Regions from separate parts of the Streptomyces antibioticus genome, predicted to be linked through region 1. Evidence: predicted binding sites of a transcription regulator. Region 1 holds the regulator's gene; the other holds the start of a gene.
What was found. The regulator HspR, encoded in region 1, represses chaperone genes until heat shock. The targets are predictions, from matches to a motif close to TTGAGNNNNNNNNNCTCAA.
Positions count from the first base shown of each region.

Region 2: a site for HspR is predicted at 4,406-4,424, ahead of lon (endopeptidase La). Genes of this name have one in related genera too.

Region 1 covers NZ_CM007717.1:4,620,509-4,632,060, forward strand. The annotation lists gene dnaK (molecular chaperone DnaK) at 1-1,310, shown strand, start outside; gene grpE (nucleotide exchange factor GrpE) at 1,307-1,969, shown strand; gene dnaJ (molecular chaperone DnaJ) at 2,003-3,178, shown strand; gene AFM16_RS20950 (heat shock protein transcriptional repressor HspR) at 3,181-3,645, shown strand; gene AFM16_RS20955 (sugar ABC transporter substrate-binding protein) at 3,911-5,020, shown strand; gene AFM16_RS20960 (transglutaminase family protein) at 5,093-5,947, opposite strand; gene AFM16_RS20965 (alpha-E domain-containing protein) at 5,953-6,885, opposite strand; gene AFM16_RS20970 (circularly permuted type 2 ATP-grasp protein) at 6,882-8,429, opposite strand; gene AFM16_RS20975 (helix-turn-helix transcriptional regulator) at 8,783-9,808, shown strand; gene AFM16_RS20980 (helix-turn-helix transcriptional regulator) at 9,805-10,878, opposite strand; gene AFM16_RS20985 (helix-turn-helix domain-containing protein) at 10,936-11,552, opposite strand, start outside.
Region 2 covers NZ_CM007717.1:5,716,346-5,727,897, forward strand. The annotation lists gene AFM16_RS26115 (multifunctional oxoglutarate decarboxylase/oxoglutarate dehydrogenase thiamine pyrophosphate-binding subunit/dihydrolipoyllysine-residue succinyltransferase subunit) at 1-1,262, opposite strand, end outside; gene AFM16_RS26120 (HAMP domain-containing sensor histidine kinase) at 1,576-2,676, opposite strand; gene AFM16_RS26125 (response regulator transcription factor) at 2,673-3,413, opposite strand; gene AFM16_RS26130 (spermidine synthase family protein) at 3,536-4,213, opposite strand; gene lon (endopeptidase La) at 4,447-6,867, shown strand; gene AFM16_RS26140 (MarR family winged helix-turn-helix transcriptional regulator) at 7,004-7,474, shown strand; gene AFM16_RS26145 (hypothetical protein) at 7,526-8,314, opposite strand; gene AFM16_RS26150 (sensor histidine kinase) at 8,694-11,552, shown strand, end outside.

The DNA.
Region 1 (11,552 bases):
ACGTGTCCCTGCTGGAGATCGGTGACGGCGTCGTCGAGGTGAAGGCCACCAACGGTGACAACCACCTCGGTGGTGACGACTGGGACCAGCGCGTCATGGACTACCTGGTGAAGCAGTTCCAGGCGGGCCACGGCGTCGACCTCTCCAAGGACAAGATGGCGCTCCAGCGCCTGCGCGAGGCCGCCGAGAAGGCGAAGATCGAGCTGTCCTCGTCCACCGAGACCACGATCAACCTGCCGTACATCACGGCGTCCGCCGAGGGCCCGCTGCACCTGGACGAGAAGCTCACCCGCGCCCAGTTCCAGCAGCTCACCGCGGACCTCCTGGAGCGCTGCAAGACGCCGTTCCACAACGTCATCAAGGACGCCGGCATCTCCCTCTCGGAGATCGACCACGTCGTCCTGGTCGGCGGCTCGACCCGTATGCCGGCCGTCGCCGAGCTGGTCAAGGAGCTGACCGGCGGCAAGGACGCCAACAAGGGCGTCAACCCGGACGAGGTCGTCGCCATCGGCGCGTCCCTCCAGGCCGGTGTCCTCAAGGGCGAGGTCAAGGACGTCCTGCTCCTCGACGTCACCCCGCTGTCCCTCGGTATCGAGACCAAGGGCGGCATCATGACCAAGCTCATCGAGCGGAACACGACGATCCCGACCAAGCGGTCCGAGATCTTCACCACCGCCGAGGACAACCAGCCGTCCGTGCAGATCCAGGTCTACCAGGGCGAGCGCGAGATCGCGGCGTACAACAAGAAGCTCGGGATGTTCGAGCTGACCGGTCTGCCGCCGGCCCCGCGCGGTGTCCCGCAGATCGAGGTCTCCTTCGACATCGACGCCAACGGCATCATGCACGTGACCGCGAAGGACCTGGGCACGGGCAAGGAGCAGAAGATGACCGTCACCGGCGGCTCCTCGCTGCCGAAGGACGAGGTCGACCGCATGCGCCAGGAGGCCGAGCAGTACGCGGACGAGGACCACCGCCGCCGCGAGGCCGCCGAGGCCCGCAACCAGGGCGAGCAGCTCGTCTACCAGACCGAGAAGTTCCTCAAGGACAACGAGGACAAGGTCCCGGGCGAGATCAAGACCGAGGTCGAGGACGCTCTCGCCGAGCTGAAGGAGAAGCTCAAGGGCGAGGACACCGCCGAGATCCGCACCGCCACCGAGAAGGTCGCGGCCGTCTCCCAGAAGCTCGGCCAGGCCATGTACGCCGACGCCCAGGCCGGTCAGGCCGCCCCCGGCGCCGAGGCCCCGAAGGCCGACGACGACGTGGTGGACGCCGAGATCGTCGACGACGAGCGCAAGGACGGTGCCGCGTGACGGAGGAGACCCCGGGCTTCGAGGAGAAGCCCGACGTCCCCTCCGGCGCCACCCCTGAAGACGCCGAGCCGACGGCCGCTCCCTCCTCCGCCTCGGCGGAGGGGGCGGCCCCGGCCGGGGACGCGAACCAGACAGCGGCTCTGGTGGCCCAGCTGGACCAGGTGCGTACCGCGCTCGGCGAGCGCACCGCGGACCTCCAGCGCCTCCAGGCCGAGTACCAGAACTACCGCCGCCGGGTCGAGCGCGACCGGATCGCGGTCAAGGAGATCGCCATCGCGAACCTCCTGACCGAGCTCCTGCCCGTGCTCGACGACATCGGCCGCGCGCGGGAGCACGGCGAACTCGTCGGCGGCTTCAAGTCGGTGGCGGAGTCCCTGGAGACCACCGCGGCGAAGATGGGCCTCCAGCAGTTCGGCAAGGAGGGCGAGCCCTTCGACCCGACGATCCACGAGGCTCTGATGCACTCGTACGCGCCCGACGTCACCGAGACGACGTGCGTGGCGATCCTCCAGCCCGGGTACCGCATCGGCGAGCGCACCATCCGCCCCGCGCGGGTGGCCGTCGCCGAGCCGCAGCCGGGCGCGCAGACCGTGAAGTCCTCGGAGGAGACCGAGACCGCGGCCGACGACAAGGAGAGCGGTGGCCCGGACGAGGGCTGAGCTTGAACCGACACGGAAGGAGGGACGTCGAGGATGAGCACCAAGGACTTCATCGAGAAGGACTTCTACAAGGTCCTCGGCGTCCCCAAGGACGCCACCGAGGCCGAGATCAAGAAGGCGTACCGGAAGCTCGCCCGCGAGTTCCACCCGGACGCCAACAAGGGCAACGCCAAGGCGGAGGAGCGCTTCAAGGAGATCTCCGAGGCGAACGACGTCCTCGGTGACCCCAAGAAGCGCAAGGAGTACGACGACGCCCGCGCCCTCTTCGGCAACGGCGGCTTCCGCCCGGGGCCGGGCGCCGGCGGCGGCTCCTTCAACTTCGACCTGGGCGACCTCTTCGGAGGCAACCCCCAGGGCGGGGGAGCCGGCGGCTTCGGCGGCGGTATCGGCGATGTCTTCGGCGGCCTGTTCAACCGCGGCGGAGGGGGCACGACCCGTACCCAGCCCCGGCGCGGCCAGGACATCGACACCGAGGTCACCCTGACCTTCACCGAGGCCATCGAGGGTGCGACCGTCCCGCTGCGGATGTCCTCGCAGGCCCCGTGCAAGGCGTGTTCCGGCACCGGCGACAAGAACGGCACACCGCGCGTGTGCCCGACCTGCGTCGGCACCGGCCAGGTGGCCCGGGGCTCGGGGGGCGGTTTCTCCCTGACCGACCCGTGCCCCGACTGCAAGGGCCGCGGGCTGATCGCCGAGCACCCCTGCCTGGACTGCAAGGGCAGCGGCCGCGCCAAGTCCTCGCGCACCATGCAGGTCCGCATCCCGGCCGGGGTGACGGACGGGCAGCGCATCCGGCTGCGCGGCAAGGGCGCGCCGGGCGAGCGCGGCGGCCCGGCCGGCGATCTGTACGTCGTCGTCCATGTGGGCGCGCACCCGGTGTTCGGCCGCAAGGAGGACAACCTCACGGTGACCGTGCCGGTGACGTTCACCGAGGCGGCGCTCGGCGGGGAGATCAGGGTGCCCACCCTGGGCGGCCCGTCGCTCACCCTCAAGCTGCAGCCCGGCACCCCCAACGGCCGCACCATGCGGGCGCGGGGCAAGGGCGCGGTCCGCAAGGACGGCACCCGCGGCGACCTTCTGGTCACCGTGGAGGTGAGTGTCCCCAAGGACCTGACGGGGAAGGCTCGTGACGCGCTCGAGGCGTATCGCGAGGCGACCGCGGACGAGGATCCGAGGGCGGACCTGTTCGAGGCCGCGAAGGGAGCATAGGGATGGATGGCCGTCGACGCGGTGACACTTTTCGTGGGCCGTATGAACTGACCGAGGAGACCCCGGTCTACGTCATCTCGGTGGCGGCCCAGCTTTCCGGCCTGCACCCGCAGACGCTGCGCCAGTACGACCGCCTGGGGCTGGTCTCCCCCGACCGCACCGCCGGGCGGGGCCGCCGCTACTCGGCCCGTGACATCGAGCTGCTGCGCACCGTCCAGCAGTTGTCGCAGGACGAGGGCATCAACCTGGCCGGTATCAAGCGCATCATCGAGCTGGAGAACCAGGTCGCCGCGCTCCAGTCCCGGGTTGCCGAACTGGAGTCGGCCGTGGACGGCGCGGCGGCGGCCATGCAGCAGCGCGAGGCCGCGGTCCACGCCTCCTACCGTCGCGACCTGGTCCCGTACCAGGAGGTCCAGCAGACCAGCGCGCTGGTGGTGTGGCGGCCCAAGCGCCCGCAGTCCGACTGAGGCGATACACACACGGAAAAGGGGCCCGGAGAGATCTCCGGGCCCCTTTTCCGTGCGCTTCCGGCGGCGCGGAGAGTCCGTAAAGAGAAGTGCGTACCCTCTTCGCTCGGTCTCCATGCGTCTTCACATGCTAAGCGGAGTGTGATGTTGTCACTTCGTTAAGTAGTACGGCTTGACTGGTGGGGGCGCCGACGCGTTGTCTTTTCTGACACCTGGGTCAACATGTCGCACCCATGTCCGGAACGCACCTGAAGTGAGCCCCTGAATGCGTCGTATCGCCATAGCCGTGGTCGCCTCCACGATGACTCTCTCGCTCGCCGGGTGCGGCATGCTCGACGCCGGTTCGGACAGCGCGGACGCGACCCCGACCCGCAGCAACGACGTCACCATCGGCGTGCTCCTGCCGGAGAAGACGAACACCCGGTACGCGGAGTTCGACTACCCGATCATCAAGGAGAAGATCGCCGCGCTCACCGACGGCAAGGGCAAGACGGCGTACGCCAACGCCGCCAACAGCGCCAAGGTCCAGGACGAGCAGATGCAGAAGATGATCGACGACAAGGTCGACTGCATCCTGCTCGACGCGGTCGACTCGAAGAAGATCGCGGGGATGGTGCAGAAGGCCAAGGACGCGAACATCCCGGTCATCGCCTACGACCGTCTCGCGCAGGGCCCGATCGACGCGTACGTCTCCTTCGACAACGAGCTGGTCGGCGAGGTGCAGGGCCGTTCCCTCACCGAGGCCCTCGGCACCGCCGACACCAGCGACAAGATCGTCATGATCAACGGTTCGCCGACCGACCCGAACGCCGCGCAGTTCAAGGAGGGCGCGCTCAGCGAGCTGAGCGGCCGGGTGACCATCGCCGCGGAGTACGACACCGCCGACTGGAGCCCGGAGAAGGCCCAGGAGCACATGACCGAGGCGATCGGGAAGATCGGCAAGGACAACATCGCGGCCGTCTACTCCGCCAACGACACCATGGCCGGCGGCATCATCAAGGCGCTGGAGGCGGCCGGTCTGAGCGGCAGCGACCTGCCGCCCATCACGGGCCAGGACGCCGAGCTGCCGGGCGTGCAGCGGATCGTCAGCGGCGAGCAGTACATGACGGTCTACAAGCCCTACCGCGCCGAGGCGGAGGCCGCCGCCGAGGCCGCCGTCGCCAAGGTCCAGGGCCGCGCCCTCCAGTTCGAGGCCCTGACCCGCGACAAGGTCGACAGCCCGACCCACAAGGACATCCCGGCGAAGCTGGTGCAGGTGGTCGCCCTGACGAAGAGCAACCTCAAGGACACCGTGATCGCCGACGGCGTCTTCACGGCGCAGGACATCTGCACCGAGAAGTACAAGTCGGCCTGCAACTCCCTCGGCCTGAAGTAGCCGCAGCACCCGCAGCACCCGCAGTACCCGTAGTACCCGTAGTACCCGTAGTCCTGAGGTCCCCGGTGGAGTTCACGCCACGCGCGTGAACTCCACCGTCACGTCCGGCGGTCCGCCGGCCACGCCCCGGTAGACGCCCTTGTGCGGGGTGACGTCGTCGTAGTCCCGCCCCCGGCCGACGACCACATGGGACTCGTCGGCGCGGGTGCGGTTGGTGGGGTCGTAGCCGTGCCAGTCGCCCGCCCAGTACTCGATCCAGGCGTGGCTCTGGCCGGCCACCGGACGGTGGAGCTCCGCGTCCCGCTCCGGGTGGAGATAGCCGGAGACATAGCGCGTGGGCAGGCCCAGGCCGCGCAGCAGGGCGATGGTGAGGTGCGCGATGTCCTGGCAGACCCCGGCGCCCTGCTGCCACGCCTCCGCCGCCGAGGTGTTCACCCCGGTGGCGCCCGGCAGGTAGGTCACCCGGTCGGCGACCAGGGCGGACACGGCGACCGCCGCCCCGTGCGGATCGAGGCCCGCGGCCGCCCCGCGCGCCTTCTTCACCAGCTTCTTCGGGACCGTCGTACGGGCCGTCGGGGAGGCGAACTCCAGCAGCCGGGAGCCGGCCGTGCGTTCGGCCACCGCGGCCCAGTCCAGGGGCGGCGGCAGCGGTTCCGGCGGGGCCGTCTCCACCAGGCTGGAGGCCGTGATGGTGAGATCGGCGTGCGGGTCGATCAGCTCGAAGGCGGTGACCTGGGTGCCCCAGTAGTCCCAGTACGACCAGGTGGTGGCCGCCGGGCGGACGGTCACCCGGGCGTCCAGCGTGGTCTGCCCCGGCAGGGTGAGCGGGGTCATCCGGACCTCGTTGTGCGAGGAGACGGCGGCCCGCGCGTAGGAGACACGGGTGGTGTGCCGGATGCGGAGCCTGCGGGTCGTGGCGGCGGCCATCGCGCTCACGTTCCTTCCCGGGCCCACACGACGGGCCCCTGGTACGGGAAGAACCGTTCCGCGACCGCTTCCGCCGAGGCCATGCAGGCGGTCTGGAGGTCCTTCAGGAGCGGCGGGAGCTGTTCTTCCAGGGCGTGGGTGTCGAGGTACTCCAGGCGGGTGCGCAGCCGGCCGATGGGGCGGCGCGCCGGGTCCTGGCGGGGGCGGCCGAGGGCGGCCAGGCACTCCTCGGCGGTGGTCAGGGCGTGCAGCGCGGAGCGCGGGAAGTCCCGGTCCAGGAGCAGGAATTCGGCCACCCGCGGGGTGTCGCCGAAACCGCCGTACACGCGCGCGTACGCCTCGTCGGCGCCGGACGCGCTCAGCAGGGTCGGCCAGTCCGGGGCGTGCGCGGCGTCCAGGACCCGCACCGAGAGCAGCCGTACGGTCATGTCCACCCGCTCCAGGCTCCGCCCCAGCACCACGAACCGCCAGCTGTCGTCGCGGCTCATGGTGGAGTCGGCGAGCCCGAAGAACAGGGCCGCCCTGCTGCGGACCAGCTCCAGATAGCCGTAGGGGCCGGTACGGCGGGCCGCGCGGCGCTGTTCGGCGAGGGCGTGCCAGGTGGCGTTCAGGCACTCCCACATGGCCGAGGAGACCGCCTCACGGGCGCTGCGGGCGTTGAGCCGGGCGGCGCCCAGGGCGCCCTCGATGGCGCCGGTGGAGCGGGCGTCGAAGGCGAGCTGGTCGAGGACCTGCTGCATGTCGACCGGGGCGGGCCCCGCGTCCATGCCGAGGATCGCGTACAGCGACCGGCAGGCCATGTCCTCGTCGCGCCAGGGGTCCTCCAGCATCCGGTGGAGGTAGGCGTCGAGGATGCGCGCGGTGGCGTCGGCCCGTTCCACGTACCGGCCGGTCCAGGTCAGCGCCTCCGCGATACGGGAGAGGATCACGTCGTTCACTGCTGCCGCGCCCCTTCCGGTACGAGGGCGGGGGTGCCGTCGGGGCCGAGCTGGCGGGGGACGACGGGCGGCGGCGGGCCGTCGCCTGCGGTGCGGGAGGGGCCCTCGACGGGGCCCTCGGCGAGCACCCAGGTGTCTTTGGAGCCGCCGCCCTGGCTGGAGTTGACGATCAGGTTGCCCTCCTGGAGCGCGACGCGCGTGAGTCCGCCGGGCAGCACCCAGACGCTGTCGCCGTCGTTCACGGCGAACGGCCGCAGATCGATGTGGCGCGGCGCCATGCGGTCGCCGGCCAGGGTCGGGGAGGTGGACAGGGCGACCGGCCGCTGCGCGATGAAGCCGCGCGGGTCGGCGGCGACCGCCTTGCGGGTGCGCTCCAGGGTCCGCGCGTCGGCCTTCGGCCCGATGACGATGCCCTGGCCGCCGGCGCCGTCCACCGGTTTGACCACCAGCCGGTCGATCTGGTCGAGGACGGCTTCGAGCTGGCCGGGTTCGTCGGGCCGGTAGGACTCGACATTGGGGAGAATCGGTTCCTCACGGAGGTAGTACCGGATCAGGTCCGGGACGTACGTGTAGAGCAGCTTGTCGTCCGCGATGCCGTTGCCCACCGCGTTGGCCAGGGTGACGTTCCCGGCCGTCGCCGCGCCCAGGATGCCCGGGCAGCCGATCACCGAGTCCGGCCGGAAGTGCAGCGGGTCCAGGAAGTCGTCGTCGAGCCGCCGGTAGACGACGTGCACCGGCACCTCGCCCCGCGTGGTGCGCATCCACACCCGGTTGCCGCGGCACACCAGGTCGTGGCCCTCGACGAGCTGGACGCCCATCAGCCGGGCCAGCAGCGCGTGTTCGAAGTAGGCGGCGTTGCCGGGCCCGGGGGTGAGGACCACCACCCGTGGATCGGCGGTCCGTTCGGGCGCGGCGGCCCGCAGCGCGGCCAGCAGCCGCTGCGCGTACCCGTCGACGGGGACGACGTGCTGCCCGTCGAAGAGCGAGGGGAACACCCGGGTCATGGCCCGCCGGTTCTCGATCACGTACGACACCCCGCTGGGCACCCGCACGTTGTCCTCCAGGACCCGGAAGGCGCCGGCCTCGTCCCGGACGAGGTCGATCCCGGCCACATGGATGCGGACCCCGCCCGGTGGCTCGATCCCGTGGGCCGCCCGGTGGAAGTGCGGGGAGCCGAGCAGCAGCCGCCAGGGCACCACCCCGTCCTCGAAGGCCCGGCAGGGCCCGTAGGCGTCCGCGAGATAGGACTCCAGGGCCCGCACCCGCTGGCCCACCCCGCGTTGTACGAAATCCCACTCGACCGCGTCGAGGATCCGGGGGACGAGGTCCAGCGGCCAGGGCCGCTCCTCGCCCGCGAAGGCGTAGGTCACGCCGCGGTCGGTGAACGAACGGGCCATCTGGTCGGCCCGGAAGCGCAGTTCCCCAGGTTCGATCGGCTGGAGTGCGGCCAGCACCGGCTCATAGGCGGCCCTGACCTCACCCGGCCGTTCGAACATCTCGTCCCACGCATCGGCCAACGCGTACGCGTCGAATATGTCCGCCATGAGGGGACGTTAGAGCCGGTACGTGACGCGGCGATCACTCGCCGGTTTCCGGGAGCGTACGCGCGAAAGCGGCGGGAGGACTCCCGCCCGGCCGGACTCCCCCGTCGCCCGGCCGGGACTCCGCGGGTGTCAGGCACCCGGGGGGAAGTGGGTTCCACGATGCACCGCGCGCGCGAGGCGCACCACCGTCAGCTTGTTGCAAGGGGAGGGGCGGAGGCCGGGAGAAACTCACGCATATGGAAGGTTTTCCACGGCCCTGGCCGGGGGAGCCGTGTTGCGGAGCCGGTCCGGGCCGCGCATAGTTGCGCTGCGAAGAGCCGTAGGAAGGGTGTCAGGCGGGGGTGGGATGGGCGATGGCCGGGCACGGGGCGGAGGACCATCCACACGGCGCCGACCGACTGTGCGAGGCCGGGGATCGCGTGTATTCCCGGGCCGTACGGCGGGGCAGAGTGCCGCGCGCCGACGCCGAACAGGTCCCCTGCCTGCTGGATCTCGCCCTGCTCCACCCGGACCCCGACGACATGGCCTGGCTGGTGCCGACCTCCCCGCAGGAGGTCATGACCCGGCTGCTGCACGGGCTGTACGACGAGATGAGCGCCGGGCAGCGCCGTATGGGCTCGGCGGTCGCCGCCTTCGAGTGGTACGCCGGTCTCGGCGGCCCGTCCTCCGCACCGGCCGCCGGTGAGGGCGCGGCGATCCGGGTGCTGGACGGCGCCTCCCGGATCCAGGCGGCGCTGGACCGGGCCACGGAGGCGTGCACCACGGAGGTGCTGACCGTGCAGCCGGGCGGCATCCGGCGCGAGCACGAACTGTCGGAGGGGCTGCACCGGGCGCTGGAGCTGCGCGGCCGGGGCGTGCGGATGCGCGACCTCTACACCCATGTGGCCCGGCACGGGCAGGGCCTGCTGAACTACCTGGAGCTGATGGGCCCTTCGGTCGAGGCGCGCACCCTGGACGAGGTGATCGACCGGCTGATCCTCTTCGACCGCACGGTGGCCTTCATCCCCGCCAACAGCGACCGCACGATGGCCCTGGAGCTGCGCCACCCGGCGCTGATCGCCTACCTGGAGACCGTCTTCGAGCGGCTGTGGCGGCTCGCGATCCCGCTGACCGCCGCGCTGCCCGACCCCCGGATCGAGGGCATCTCCCACCGGGAGCAGTCCATCGCGGCGCTGCTCGCGGAGGGTCACCAGGACGCGGTCATCGCCGAGCGGCTCGGCATCAGCGTGCGCACCTGCCGCGCCCATATCGCCCGGCTGTCGGAGACGCTGGGCGCGGCGAGCCGGACCCAACTGGGGGTGCGGATCGCGCAGGTGGGGCTGGACGGGCCGGTGGGTGAGGCGGCGGTGGGGGTGCCTCGGTCCCGGTCCTCGTCCTAACCCGGTCCGTCGGCCCGGCCGTCCCGGCCGTCCTGGTCGCCGTCTCGGCCTTGGTGGCCGTCCTGGCCGTCCTGACCTTCCTGACCTTCCTGGTCCAGGATTCCCGAGCGGGCGATGAGGTAGCCGAGCTGGGCGCGGCTCACGCTGCCCAGGGTGGCGGCGAGTTTGGCGATGTGGACGCGCGCCGTACGGACGTTCATGCCGAGGCGGCCGGCGATCACGGCGTCCGTGTGACCCTCGACGAGCAGCGCCGCGATGGACTGCTGACGGGGTGTCACGCCGTTCAGGGTGGGCCGGCGGACCGCCTCCGGGTGCATCGGGGTGGCCAGGCGCCAGAGCCGGTCGAAGGTGGTGGCGAAGTAGGTCAGCAGCGCCGGGTGGCGGACCTCCAGGGCGAGCCTGCCGTCCTCGCCGGCCGGGATGAAGGCGACCGTGCGGTCGATCATGATCAGCCGGTCGGTGACCTCGTCCAGGGTGCGCGCCTGGACGTCGCCGCGCAGTTGCTCGTAGCGGGCGACGGTCATCGGCTGGTGGCGCTGGGTGTGCTGGTAGAGCGTGCGGATCCGGCAGCCCCGGTCCAGCAGGGCCTGGTCCCGGTCCATGGCGACGCCCTGGGCGGTCTCGCCGCGCGGGCCGCGGGAATGGGTGCTGGGCTGGATGCAGAGGACCTCGCGGGCGGCGTCCATGGTCGCGGCGGTGATGGCCCGGTTGATGGGCTCCGTGCCGCTGAGGATGCGCAGGGTGGGCGCCTCCTGCGCGGGGGCCGCGGGGCCCTGGGCGAGCCGCATCAGCGGGGCGAACAGCTCCGACAGCCGTTCCTCGCGGCGGCGTTCGTCGGCGATCCGGGCCTCGGAGACGCGCAGCAGCCGGTGCAGGGCCACCACGGGGGCGACGGGCTCCAGCCGGTCGAGGTCGTCGAGGGCCGGGTGCAGCAGTCCCAGGTCCAGCAGACAGGGGGCCGGTTTCGCCTCCCCCGCGGGGAGCCGGCCTTCGCGCAGGGCCCGCCGGTACAGGTCGGCGCCCGTGGCGCACAGATCGTCCACGCCGTGCTCCGGATGCGGCACGGTCACCGTCACGCTCCCTCTCGATGTCCTGTCCGGCCGCCGGGTCCACCGGTCGCGCCGGTCCTACTGGTCCTGCTGCTCCCGGTCCAGGATCCCCGACTGGGCTATGAGAAAGCCGAGTTGGGCCCGGCTTCCGCTGCCGAGGGCGGCGGCGAGCTTGGCGATGTGGGCGCGGCAGGTGCGGACGTTCATCCCCAGGCGGCGGGCGATGGCCTCGTCCACATGGCCCTCGACCAGCAGTTTCGCGATCGACATCTGGACTCCGCTGATGCCGTCGATCGGGGGAGCGTACGGCGTCTCCTCCAACAGCGGGACGGCACGCGCCCATTGCTGCTCGAACACCTTCACCAGGTAGTCGACCAGCCCCGGGTGGCGCAGCTCCAGCGCGATCTTGCGGTCGTCCCGGGCCGGGATGAAGGCCACGGTGCGGTCGAACACCATGAGGCGCTCGATGAGTTCCTCCAGGGTGCGGATCTCGACGTTGCCGTGGCTCATGCGCTCCGCGTAGGCGAGCGTGCCCTGGCTGTGGCGGGCCGTGTGCTGGTACAGGGTGCGCATGGTGATGCCGCGCGCGATGACGTGCTGGCCGAGTTTGACGGCCTCGTTGAGCGCGTTCTCGCTGCGCCCGCCCCCGGGTTGGACGGTCAGGATCTCCGACCGGCATTCGGCGGTGGCCAGTT
Region 2 (11,552 bases), 1.1 Mb from region 1:
ACCCGGGCGGCCTTGGTGACGTCGTCGTCGTGGCTGGCGTCGATGTCCTTGAGCCAGCGGACCGGCTCGTAGGGGATGCGCAGCGCCTCGAAGATCTCGTCGTAGAAGCCGTTCTCGCCGAGCAGGAAGTTGGCGACGACGCGCAGGAACTCGCCGGAGGCGGCGCCCTGGATGACCCGGTGGTCGTAGGTCGACGTGAGCGTCATGACCTTGGAGATGCCGAGCTTGTTCAGGGTGTCCTGGCTGGTGCCCTGGAACTCCGCCGGGTAGTCCATGGAGCCGACGCCCATGATCACCGACTGGCCGGGCATCAGACGCGGCACGGAGTGGACGGTGCCGAGGCCACCGGGGTTGGTCAGGGAGACCGTGACACCGGTGAAGTCGTCCATCGTCAGCTTGCCGTCGCGGGCGCGGCGGACGATGTCCTCGTACGCCTGCCAGAACTCGAAGAAGTTGAGCGTCTCGGCCTTCTTGATGCCGGCGACGACGAGCTGGCGGTCGCCGTTGGGCTTCACCAGGTCGATGGCGAGGCCGAAGTTGACGTGCGGCGGCTTGACGAGGGTGGGCTTCCCGTCCTTCTCCGCGTAGTGCCAGTTCATCGACGGCATGGCCTTGATGGCCTGCACCATCGCGAAGCCGATCAGGTGCGTGAAGGAGATCTTCCCGCCCCGGGCCCGCTTGAGATGGTTGTTGATCACGATGCGGTTGTCGAACAGCAGCTTCACCGGGACCGCGCGCACGGACGTGGCCGTGGGCAGCTCCAGCGAGGCGTTCATGTTCTTGGCGACCGCGGCGGCGGGGCCGCGCAGGGTGATCAGCTCCGGGCCCTCGGGCGCGGCCGCGGGCTGCGCGGCGGGCGCTGCCTTCGCGGCGGCCGGCCGGGGAGCCACGGCGGGCTTCGCCGGAGCGGGTGCCTGGGCCGGGGCCTTCGCGGCGGGCGCCGGAGCCGGGGTGGCGGCGGGCTGCGCGGCGGCCGGGGCCGGCACGGGTGCCGGGGCGGCGGGCGCCGCGGGTGTGGTGGTCCCTGCGGCCCCCGCGGCCGCAGTACCCGCCGTAGCCGGAGCGGCGGCGGCCGCGCCCGGCTTGTAGTCGGCGAAGAAGTCCCACCAGGCACGGTCTACCGAATTCGGGTCCTGGAGGTACTGCTGATAGATCTCGTCGACGAGCCACTCGTTGGCTCCGAACGCGGCAGCGGGGTTCTTGCCCGCTTGGTCTGCGTCGGTCGAAAGGCTCGATGCGTTACTGGGGGACTGTGGCGACACGGCGGCAACCGCCCTCTTCCGCTTCACAAGGTGATGGACAGCGGGAATAAAGGCTACGCCTCCAAGAGCACGTAGGTCAGGCCGGGCCGGTCCATCGTCGCGTAAGTCACATCGGAACACGCGTTTCGGGGGCGGAAATGGCGGGAAACAAGCGCGGTTGCGCTGCGAAAGGGGTGCGTTGACGCAGGTCGCGCACACCGAGCGTGCGGACCCGTGCCGACCTGCGCCGGTGCGCCGTCGGTTCTGTGCCTGATCACACGTGTCCATGCGTGCGGACGGCCGTGGATCATCTGGCTCCGCATTCAACTTTACGTCAACTTGGTACGGAAGACTCTCCCGGAAGAGTGACAAGAATCCGGCAACCCCGCTCGGATTCGGCCACTCCTATCCGGCCGCCGTGCAGATCGACCGCCCAGCGGGCGATCGCGAGACCCAGCCCCGTACCGCCGTCGCTGCCCGGCCCGTGCGGCCGGCGGACGGCTCCCCGGTTGAACCGCTCGAACACGCGGTGCCACTCCGAGCGCGGGATGCCGGGCCCCTCGTCCAGGATCTCCAGCTCCAGCGACTCCGGCAGCGGGCCGCGCCGCGCCTTGACCGTGACCCGGCCGTGCGGCGGGGAGTGCTTGACCGCGTTGTCGATCAGATTGGCGACGACCTGGTGGATGCGCTCGGGGTCCGCGTGCGCCGTCAGCTCCGGCGGCGAGACGTCCAGGTGCAGATGCACGTCGGTACGCGTGTGCGTGCCGCCCGACCCCATCGCGGCCCGCGCCGAGGCGACCATGTTGGACTCCTTCAGCACCCCCGACAGATACGGCCACACCTCGAAACGCCGCTTGCGCAGCGGTACGACGCCGTTGTCCAGGCGGGACAGGTCCAGCAGGGTCTCCACCAGCCGGCCGAGGCGCTCGGTCTGCTTCAGCGCGGTGCGCATGGTCTCGGGGTCCGCCTCGGCGATGCCGTCGACGACGTTCTCCAGGACCGCGCGCAGTCCGGCGATCGGAGTGCGCAGCTCGTGCGAGACGTTCGCCACCAGCTCCTTGCGCTGGCGGTCCTGGGCCTCCAGCTCGTCCGCCATCACATTGATCGTCTGGGCCAGGTCGCCCAGCTCGTCGCGGCGGTTCTCGCTGACCCGGCGGGTGTAGTCGCCGTGCGAGATCGAGCGGGCGACCGCGTTCATCTCGTCCAGCGGAGCGGTGAGGGAATGCGCCACGAACTGCGTGATGAGCAGGGTGGCGATCATCGAGAAGACCGTGATGAAGCGGAGTTCCGTCTTCGTGTGCACGGCGATCACGGACAGCCCGGTGGTGATCAGCACCGAGACGACGACCAGCGCGCCGAGCTTGGTCTTCACCGAGAACGGGCGCACTTTCCCCCAGGACTCCCCGGGGTCTCTCGGACCGTCCGCGCCGCTCATGGCGTGGGGGTCTCCAGCGCGTAGCCCACACCGTGCACCGTGCGGATCCGCTCGGCGCCGATCTTCCGGCGCAGCGCCTTGATGTGGCTGTCGACCGTGCGGGTGCCGGAGGCGTCCGCCCAGTCCCAGACCTCCGCCAGCAACTGCTCGCGGGAGAGCACCGCGCGCGGGGTGTTGGCCAGGCAGACCAGCAGGTCGAACTCGGTGGGCGTCAGATGCACGTCCTCCGAGCGGACCCGGACCCGGCGCTGCGCGTGGTCGATCTCCAGCTCGCCGAGGCGCAGGATGCCGCTGCGGGGGGTGGTCGCCGCGATGGCGGCGCGCTCCACCCGGCGCAGCAGCACGTGCACGCGCGCGGCCAGCTCGCGCATCGAGAACGGCTTGGTCATGTAGTCGTCGGCGCCCACGCCGAGCCCGACCAGCATGTCGGTCTCGTCGTCGCGCGCGGTGAGCATGAGGACCGGCACCGGGCGGGCGGCCTGCACCCGGCGGCACACCTCGAGGCCGTCGAAGCCGGGCAGCATGATGTCGAGGATCAGCAGATCGGGCTGCCATGCCTCCGCGGTGTCGACGGCCGCGGGGCCGTCGCCCGCCGTTTGCACGAGGAATCCCTCGGCGCGCAGGCGGGCCGCGATGGCGTCGACGATCGTCGGGTCGTCCTCGACCACGAGAACGCGACGCTGCGCGCCCTGGGTCGCCGTCGTCGTGCCGTTGTGCGCGGTGTGTGTCTGCTCCATCGCCCGCCCCTGAGTGTGCTTTCCGGAACCAGTGGGGTGGTCCCTTGTCTGCGCATGACTGCGGTTGACGCGTAAATGATCGGCGTCAGGCATGAAACGTACCCGGAGTCACCTCGCCTTTGCTATCCAGGTCGGACCGCGAGGTGCACGACGTCCGGCACGCCTCGGGCAACGGGGATCTCTTCGGTACGCACCTGCTGGAACCCGGCATTCCCCAAGGTTCCCTCGAATTCCGGAGAGGGCTGGGCGGACCATACCGCGAGCACGCCACCGGGTCTCAACACCCTTGCGCAGCGCGTGAGTCCGGCCACCGAGTAGAGGCTGTCGTTGCCCTCGTCGACGGTCCAGCCGGGGCCGTTGTCGATGTCGAGACAGAGCGCGTCGAACGTGTCGCATGTCTCATTGACGTAGTCCAGCAGGTCGGCTTCCACGATCTTCGCGCGCGGGTCGGCGAGCGCCCGCGCGGAGAGGGCGGACAGCGGGCCGTCGCGGTGCCAGTCGACGACGGCCCGCTCGCGCTCCACGACGGTGACCGCGCCCCAGCGGGGGTCGGCCGCGGCGTGTGCGAGCGAGAATCCGACGCCCAGCCCGCCGATCAGCAGCTCCGGGGCGTCCCGGCCGTCCAGGGCGGTCAGCGCGGCGTCCACCAGCAGGCGTTCGGAGCGGCCGTCGGAGGTGTCCATCAGGAAGCAGCCGTTCGCGATGATCTGGAGCAGCGTCCCGTGCCGGCGCAGCACCACCTCGCCGTGGGGACCCTCGCGACGGTCCAGCACTTCGGGGATGTCGTAGGGCGTCACCATCGGCCCATCGTGGCATTTCTCTGACGGAACGTTGACGGATTGCGAAGAGTCCTGGTCGGGCGGGGGTGAAGAAGCTGTGCGGCATTGACGGACGGGCTGTGACTCCCCCTTCGGAGATCGCTGGGGGATCGCCGGGTGATCGCCCACAGCGAACGGACGGACGTCCCGGGAACATCCCGCGGCTCCCATGCATTGAGTCGGCATAGCTCAACTTGACTGCCGAAGGGGAGATCATGGCTTCGACGTCCGCATCGCTCACCCTGCCCGTACTGCCTCTCGATGACGAGGTCGTACTCCCCGGCATGGTGGTTCCGCTGGACCTCAACGACACCGACGTGCGCGCCGCGGTGGAGGCCGCCCAGGCCGCCGCGCGGTCCGAGCCGGGCAAGCCCAGGGTGCTGCTGGTCCCGCGGATCGACGGGACGTACGCGAGCACCGGCGTGCTGGGCACCGTCGAACAGGTCGGCCGGCTGGCCGACGGCGACCCGGGCGCGCTGATCCGCGGCCGCGGGCGCGTGCAGATCGGGGCCGGGACGACCGGCCCGGGCGCCGCGCTCTGGGTCGAGGGCACCCGAATCGACCAGAGCGTGCCGGAGCCCCTGCCGGGGCACGTCACCGACCTGGTCAAGGAGTACAAGGCGCTCGCCACCGCCTGGCTGCGCAAGCGCGGCGCCTGGCAGGTCGTCGACCGCGTCCAGGCCATCGACGACGTCTCCGCGCTCGCCGACAACTCCGGCTACTCGCCGTTCCTGACCACCGAACAGAAGGTGGAGCTGCTGGAGACCGCCGACCCGGTGGCCCGGCTGAAGCTCGCCACCCGGCAACTGCGCGACCACCTCGCCGAGCAGGACGTCGCCGAGACCATCGCCAAGGACGTCCAGGAGGGCGTCGACAAGCAGCAGCGCGAGTTCCTGCTCCGCCGTCAGCTCGACGCCGTCCGCAAGGAGCTGCGCGAGCTGAACGGCGACTCCAAGGACTCCGCCGAGGAGTCCGACGACTACCGCTCCCGCGTGGAGGCCGCCGACCTGCCCGAGAAGGTCCGCGAGGCCGCCCTCAAGGAGGTCGACAAGCTGGAGCGGTCCTCCGACCAGTCGCCCGAGGGCTCCTGGATCCGCACCTGGCTGGACACCGTCCTCGAACTGCCCTGGAACGAGAGGACCGAGGACTCCTACGACATCCAGGGCGCCAAGGCGATCCTCGACGCCGAGCACGCGGGCCTGGAGGACGTGAAGGAGCGGATCACCGAGTACCTGGCCGTGCGCAAGCGCCGCGGCGAGCGGGGCCTGGGTGTCGTCGGCGGGCGGCGCGGCGGTGCCGTGCTGGCGCTCGTCGGCCCGCCCGGCGTCGGCAAGACCAGCCTCGGCGAGTCGGTCGCGCACGCCATGGGCCGCTCCTTCGTCCGCGTCGCCCTCGGCGGCGTCCGTGACGAGGCCGAGATCCGCGGCCACCGCCGTACGTACGTCGGCGCGCTGCCCGGCCGGATCGTGCGGGCCATCAAGGAGGCCGGGTCGATGAACCCGGTGGTCCTGCTGGACGAGATCGACAAGGTGGGCTCCGACTACCGGGGCGACCCGGCCGCCGCCCTCCTCGAAGTCCTCGACCCGGCGCAGAACCACACCTTCCGGGACCACTACCTGGAGGTGGAGCTGGACCTGTCCGACGTCGTCTTCCTGGCCACCGCCAATGTCCTGGAGGCGATCCCGGAGGCCCTGCTCGACCGGATGGAGCTGGTCCGCCTCGACGGCTACACCGAGGACGAGAAGGTCGTCATCGCCCGCGACCACCTCCTCCCGCGCCAGCTCGAACGGGCCGGCCTGGACAAGGAGGAAGTGGTCCTGGAGGAGAGCGCCCTGCGCAAGCTGGCCGGCGAGTACACCCGCGAGGCGGGCGTGCGCACCCTGGAGCGGACCGTCGCCCGGCTGCTCCGCAAGGTCGCGGCCCAGCACGAACTGGGCGAGCGGGAGCTGCCGTTCACCGTCACCGACGCCGATCTGCGCGCGCTGATCGGACGGCCGCACCATGTGCCCGAGTCCGCCCAGGACCCGGCCGAGCGCCGCACCGCGGTACCCGGCGTGGCCACGGGCCTCGCGGTCACCGGCGCCGGCGGTGACGTCCTCTATGTGGAGGCGTCGCTGGCCGACCCGGAGACCGGCGCGGCGGGACTGACCCTGACCGGTCAGCTCGGTGACGTGATGAAGGAGTCGGCGCAGATCGCGCTGAGCTTCCTGCGCTCGCACGGCGCGGAGCTGGAGCTGCCGGTCGGCGACCTCAAGGACCGGGGCGTGCACATCCACTTCCCGGCGGGCGCGGTCCCCAAGGACGGCCCGAGCGCCGGCGTCACGATGACGACGGCCCTCGCCTCGCTGCTGTCGGGCCGTCTGGTCCGCACGGACGTGGCGATGACCGGCGAGGTCTCCCTGACCGGCCGGGTGCTGCCGATCGGCGGCGTCAAGCAGAAGCTGCTCGCCGCCCACCGCGCCGGGGTGACGACCGTCGTCATCCCCAAGCGCAACGAACCCGACCTGGACGACGTCCCGGCGGAGGTCCTCGACACGCTGGACGTCCACGCCGTCACCGACGTCCGCCAGGTCCTGGAACTGGCGCTCGCGCCCGCCGCGAACGGCGCGGCGCCGGAGGTTCCGGTGGCGGCGTGACGGACGCCTCCGGAAGGACGGCGGGACCCGGATCTCCCAGGAGGCCCGGGTCCTCGCCGGACCCGGGCCGGGAACATGGAAAGCTACGCAGGTAGACGACCAGACGGACACGGGGAACCGGAGCAGGGGTGCTGACGTGCACGAGGACACACACGGCGAGGGACACGGGGGCGGCGAGTCCACGGAGTTCCTGTCCCTGGAGCGGGAACTGACGGTGCTGCTGCGCCGCGCCCGCGCCAACCAGGGCGAGATGGCCCGCGAGGTCCATCCGGACCTGGAGTCCGCCGCGTACGGTCTGCTGGTCCGGCTGGAGGAGTGCGGCCGGCAGCGCGCCACCGAACTCGCCGCGTACATCGGCGTCGGCAAGGCCACCATGTCCCGTCAGCTCCGCGCCCTGGAACAGCTCGGTCTGGTCGCCCGCGAACCCGACCCGGCCGACGGCCGCGCCTGGCTCGTCGACCTCACCGAGGAGGGCCGCACCCGGGTCGGCCGCGTCCGCGAGGCCCGCCGCGCGCGGTACGTCCGCAACTTCTCCGACTGGGACCGCACCGAGGTCGCCGAACTGGCCCGGCTGCTGCAGCAGCTCAACCGCGGCATGGAGAAGTAGCGCCGGCCCCCGCCTGCCTGACGCTCCCTACAGGTCCATCTACTGGTCCCTCTACAGGTCCACGTACACCGCTGTCGCGTCGTCATGTGTCTTGCCGGTCCCCAAAAAGGCCCGGGCCGTGGCGTCCGCGTCCTCAAGCACCCGCACCTTCTCCACGAGGGCGCGGGGGCCGTCCTCGCGGACGAGGGTGAACAGGGACGTCCAGTCGCCCTCGTGGAAGGTCTCCGTCCAGCGGGTCGCGCCGTCGGACAGCGCGGCCAGCGAGACGACCTCCGTGCGGGGCACACTTCCGGCCACCGCCCGGTCCGCCACCGCCGGATCCGCGGCGGCCGTGAAGAAGCCGCCCTCCTTGTTGCGCAGCGTCCCGTCGACCGTCGCGGCGCTCCTCAACAGGGCGCGCGGCAGCAGGGCGAGACGGTCGTCCCGGACCGGTGCGACCGTGCCCTCGGGGGACGCCAGCAGCAGCGTCGCGTCGCACAGCACCAGGTACTCCACGGTCTCCGGGGACCAGCGCGCCAGGGCCACCGTCGCCTGCGGCGTACGCGGGTGAGAAAGGTCACAGGTTCGCGCATGGGCGTCGGCGGTACGCGCGATGGCGCGGGACAGGGCCTCCGCCAGCGGAACATCCGGGAGGGAAACGGTCAGTTCGGTCAGGGCCCCGCCCAGCCGTGCCGTGAACCAGGGGACCGAATGCAGACAGCCCCCGCCGTCCGCCGGTGGTGTCACCCCGTCCAGCAGGACGACCGAACCGCCCTGTCCGGAGGCGGAAAGTCCGACACTCGCGAAGTCCTCGTTGGGACGGGCCCGATCGCCCGGCTCCGACACAAGTTCCGTACGCATCCAGCCAGTCTGCACGACCGCTCCACAGCGTCCACGAACGTCCCACACGCGCCGCCGGACCGCCGTGCGAGCCTCGCCCGGCCCAGGTCAGACGCCTGTTTTGGGCGGGAATGCTGGGCTCGGGGCAGACGTGGTGGCGAATATTGTCAAAGCCTGCCGCTCACGTCCAACCGGCCCGCCGGACCGGGCCGTCACGCGCGCCGCGGGAACTTGCCCGCCAACTCCCGTCCGATGTTCACTCCTTCGGGTGGCGGGGGAAGCGATGCGCGACCGCTGCCCACCGGCACTGGGAGGGTCGGGGACCGAACCGGGCGTACGCATCATTTGACGGAGCGTCACATCCGGCCCATGGGTACACGAGTCAGGAATGCGAGCACCGGTGCAGAAGACGCGGACTGGGCGTAAAGGCAGCCGGACGGCCTCCGAGGGCGGCGCCGAGCGCACCCCCGTCGGCAAGGGCCGCCCCACCCACGTACGCAACCGGCTGATCGTGGCCGTGGCCGTGGTGGCCGCCGCGATCGCCGGTGCCGGCGCCCCCGCGCTCCTCACCGCCTCCGGGCAGCTCAAGGACTCCCAGGACCTGGTCACCCTGGCCGAACAGACCGAGGACGCCCTCGCTCTGGCCCGGTCCCTCGCCGACGAACGCGACGAGGTCACCTCGTACGTCGCGGCCGGCCGCCCCGACTCCGAGGCCCCGTCCGCCGAGAGCGGCGCCCGGGTGGACCGCCAGGCCCGCGAGCTGACCGCGGAGACGGACGTCACCGCCGGCCTGCGCGACGCGCTCGACTCCCTCACCGCCGTCCGCCGCACCGCGCTCACCGGCGAGGGCACCGCCCTGGAGGCGCACGACGCCTACTCCAAGGTGATCACCGCCCTGCACGGCCTCGCCGAACGGCTCGCCGAGCAGACCCCGGCGCGCGCGGGCTCCGGGGCGCACGCCCTCGTCGCGCTCGACACCGCCGTCCAGCAGGCGTCCGCGACCCGCGGACTGCTGCTTGCCGCGCTCCGGGTGCCGACCGCCACCCGGACCGTCATCGACCCGGTCACCGGCCTGGCGAGCACCGAGAAGGTCTCCTCCGAGGCCGACGGCGAGCGCCGCGACGCCCTCACCGCCGCCGCCCAGCAGTCCCGGGTCCGCTCCGACGCGGCTCTCGCCGACTTCCGCGCGTCCGCCCCCGAGGACATCGTCGAGTCGTACGACTCCACGGTCACCGGCGGGGACGTCGACACCGCGGAGAAGTACCTCGCCCGCCTCACCGACCAGCCCACCCTGAGCGCCGGTGAACTCGCCACCGGCGTCAAGAAGCTGGACGCCGCGCTCTCCGCCCGCGTCGACCTGATGCGCGGCGCCGAGTCCTCCCTCTACAGCGGGCGCGCCGACGACCTCGCCGCGCTGCGCGACGACGACGTCACCGGCCTGGAGATCAGGATCGCCCTGCTCGGCGCGCTGATGCTGCTCGCGGTCGCCGTCTCCACCGGCATGGCCCGCAGCCTCACCCGCCCGCTGTCCGTGCTGCGCCGCGGCTCCGCCCGGCTCGCCGGGGCCGAGAACCCGGCCGCCGAGGAACCCGTCACCTTCACCGGCCGCAACGACGAGTTCGCCCAGGTCGTCCGCTCGGTCAACGCGCTGCACGCGCACGCCGTCGCCGTCCACGAGCGGGTGGCCACGCTGGAGTCCGACCGCAGGCATCTCGTGGGCCAGCGCCAGGCGATGGCCGACGCCCGTGAGGAACTGCGCGCGGAGATCGCCGAGTCGGCGGCCCAGCTCGAACGGCTGCGGTCCAGCATCACCGGCACCTTCGTCAACCTCGCCCTGCGCACCCTCGGTCTCGTCGAGCGCCAACTCGGCGTCATCGAGACCCTGGAGGAGCGCGAGCAGGACCCCGACCGGCTGGCCACCCTCTTCAAGCTCGACCACTTCGCGACCGTCATGCGGCGCCACAGCGAGAACCTCCTCGTCCTCGCCGGCACCGAGCACGTCCAGCAGCACGCGGGCCCGATCCCGCTGGTGGACGTGGTCCGGGCGGCCGTCAGCGAGATCGAGCGCTACGAGCGGGTCCGTATCTCGGCGCTGCCGCCGCACGCGCACGTGGCCGGCTTCGCCGCGGACGACCTGAGCCATCTGCTCGCCGAACTCATGGAGAACGCCACCTCGTTCTCCCCGCCGGACCTTCCCGTCGAGGTCTCCGGCTGGCTCCTGGAGAGCGGCGAGGTCATGCTCTCCGTCCAGGACGAGGGCATCGGCATCCCGGAGGACCGCCTCACCGTCCTCAACGCCCGCCTCACCGACTTCGACCCCGAGACCCCCTACGACCAGGAGGGCGAGGAGGGGCTCGGCCTCGGCCTGTACGTGGTGGCCCGCCTCGCGCACCGGCACGGGGTGCGGGTGCAGCTCCGCGAGCAGAAGCAGGGCGGGGTGGCGGCGGTCGTCGTCCTCCCGGCCACGCTGCTGCCCGAGGCGCCCTCGGCCGCGGTCCCGTCCGCGACACCGGCCTCCGCCAAGGCCCAGTCCTTCTCCCTCCCCGGCGCCGACGCGGAGGCCAACTCCAACGTCCTCCCGGGCCGCCCGAAGCCGGCCGCGGGGGACCCCCTGGTCGCGCTGGCGGAGAAGGCCGTACGGGCGGCGGGGGAGGAGAGCCGGGGGGATACGGTCCCGAGGCCCCGCAAGGAGACACCGGCGGAGGCGCTGTCCGGCGCCGACGCCGACGCCGAGGCGCGGGCGGCCCAGGCCGACCCCGAGACCAGCCCCGAGCCGAGCCCTGAGCCGGCCCCCGAGGCACCCGTAGGACTCCCGGCGGCACCCGTAGGACTCCCGGCCGAAAGCCCGGCCGAGACGACCATGGAACTCCTGCTGCCGATCCCGCCCGCGGAAGCGGACCCGGCGGCACCCGAGGACGAGGTCCCGGCCCCGCAGACGGACTCGCCCGAGTCCCAGGTCCCGGCCCGGGCCCAGCCCTCTGAAGAACACACCCGCGTCCCCGACCAGCCCGAAGAGCCGGTCACCGACAAGGGACTGCCCAAGCGCACCCCCCGGATCACCGCGCCCGCACAGACCCCGAGACAGCGCAGCGGTTCGGTCGACGCCGAGGCCCTCCGGCGTCGGCTGGGCGGTTTCCGCCGGGGGGCGGAGGCCGGGTACCGCGAGGTGGAGGCGGAGATCGCCGAGAAGACGGGCCAGAACAAGGTTCCGGCCCCGCAAGCGGCTCAAGAAGCACACGCACACGCCGAAGAAGACACG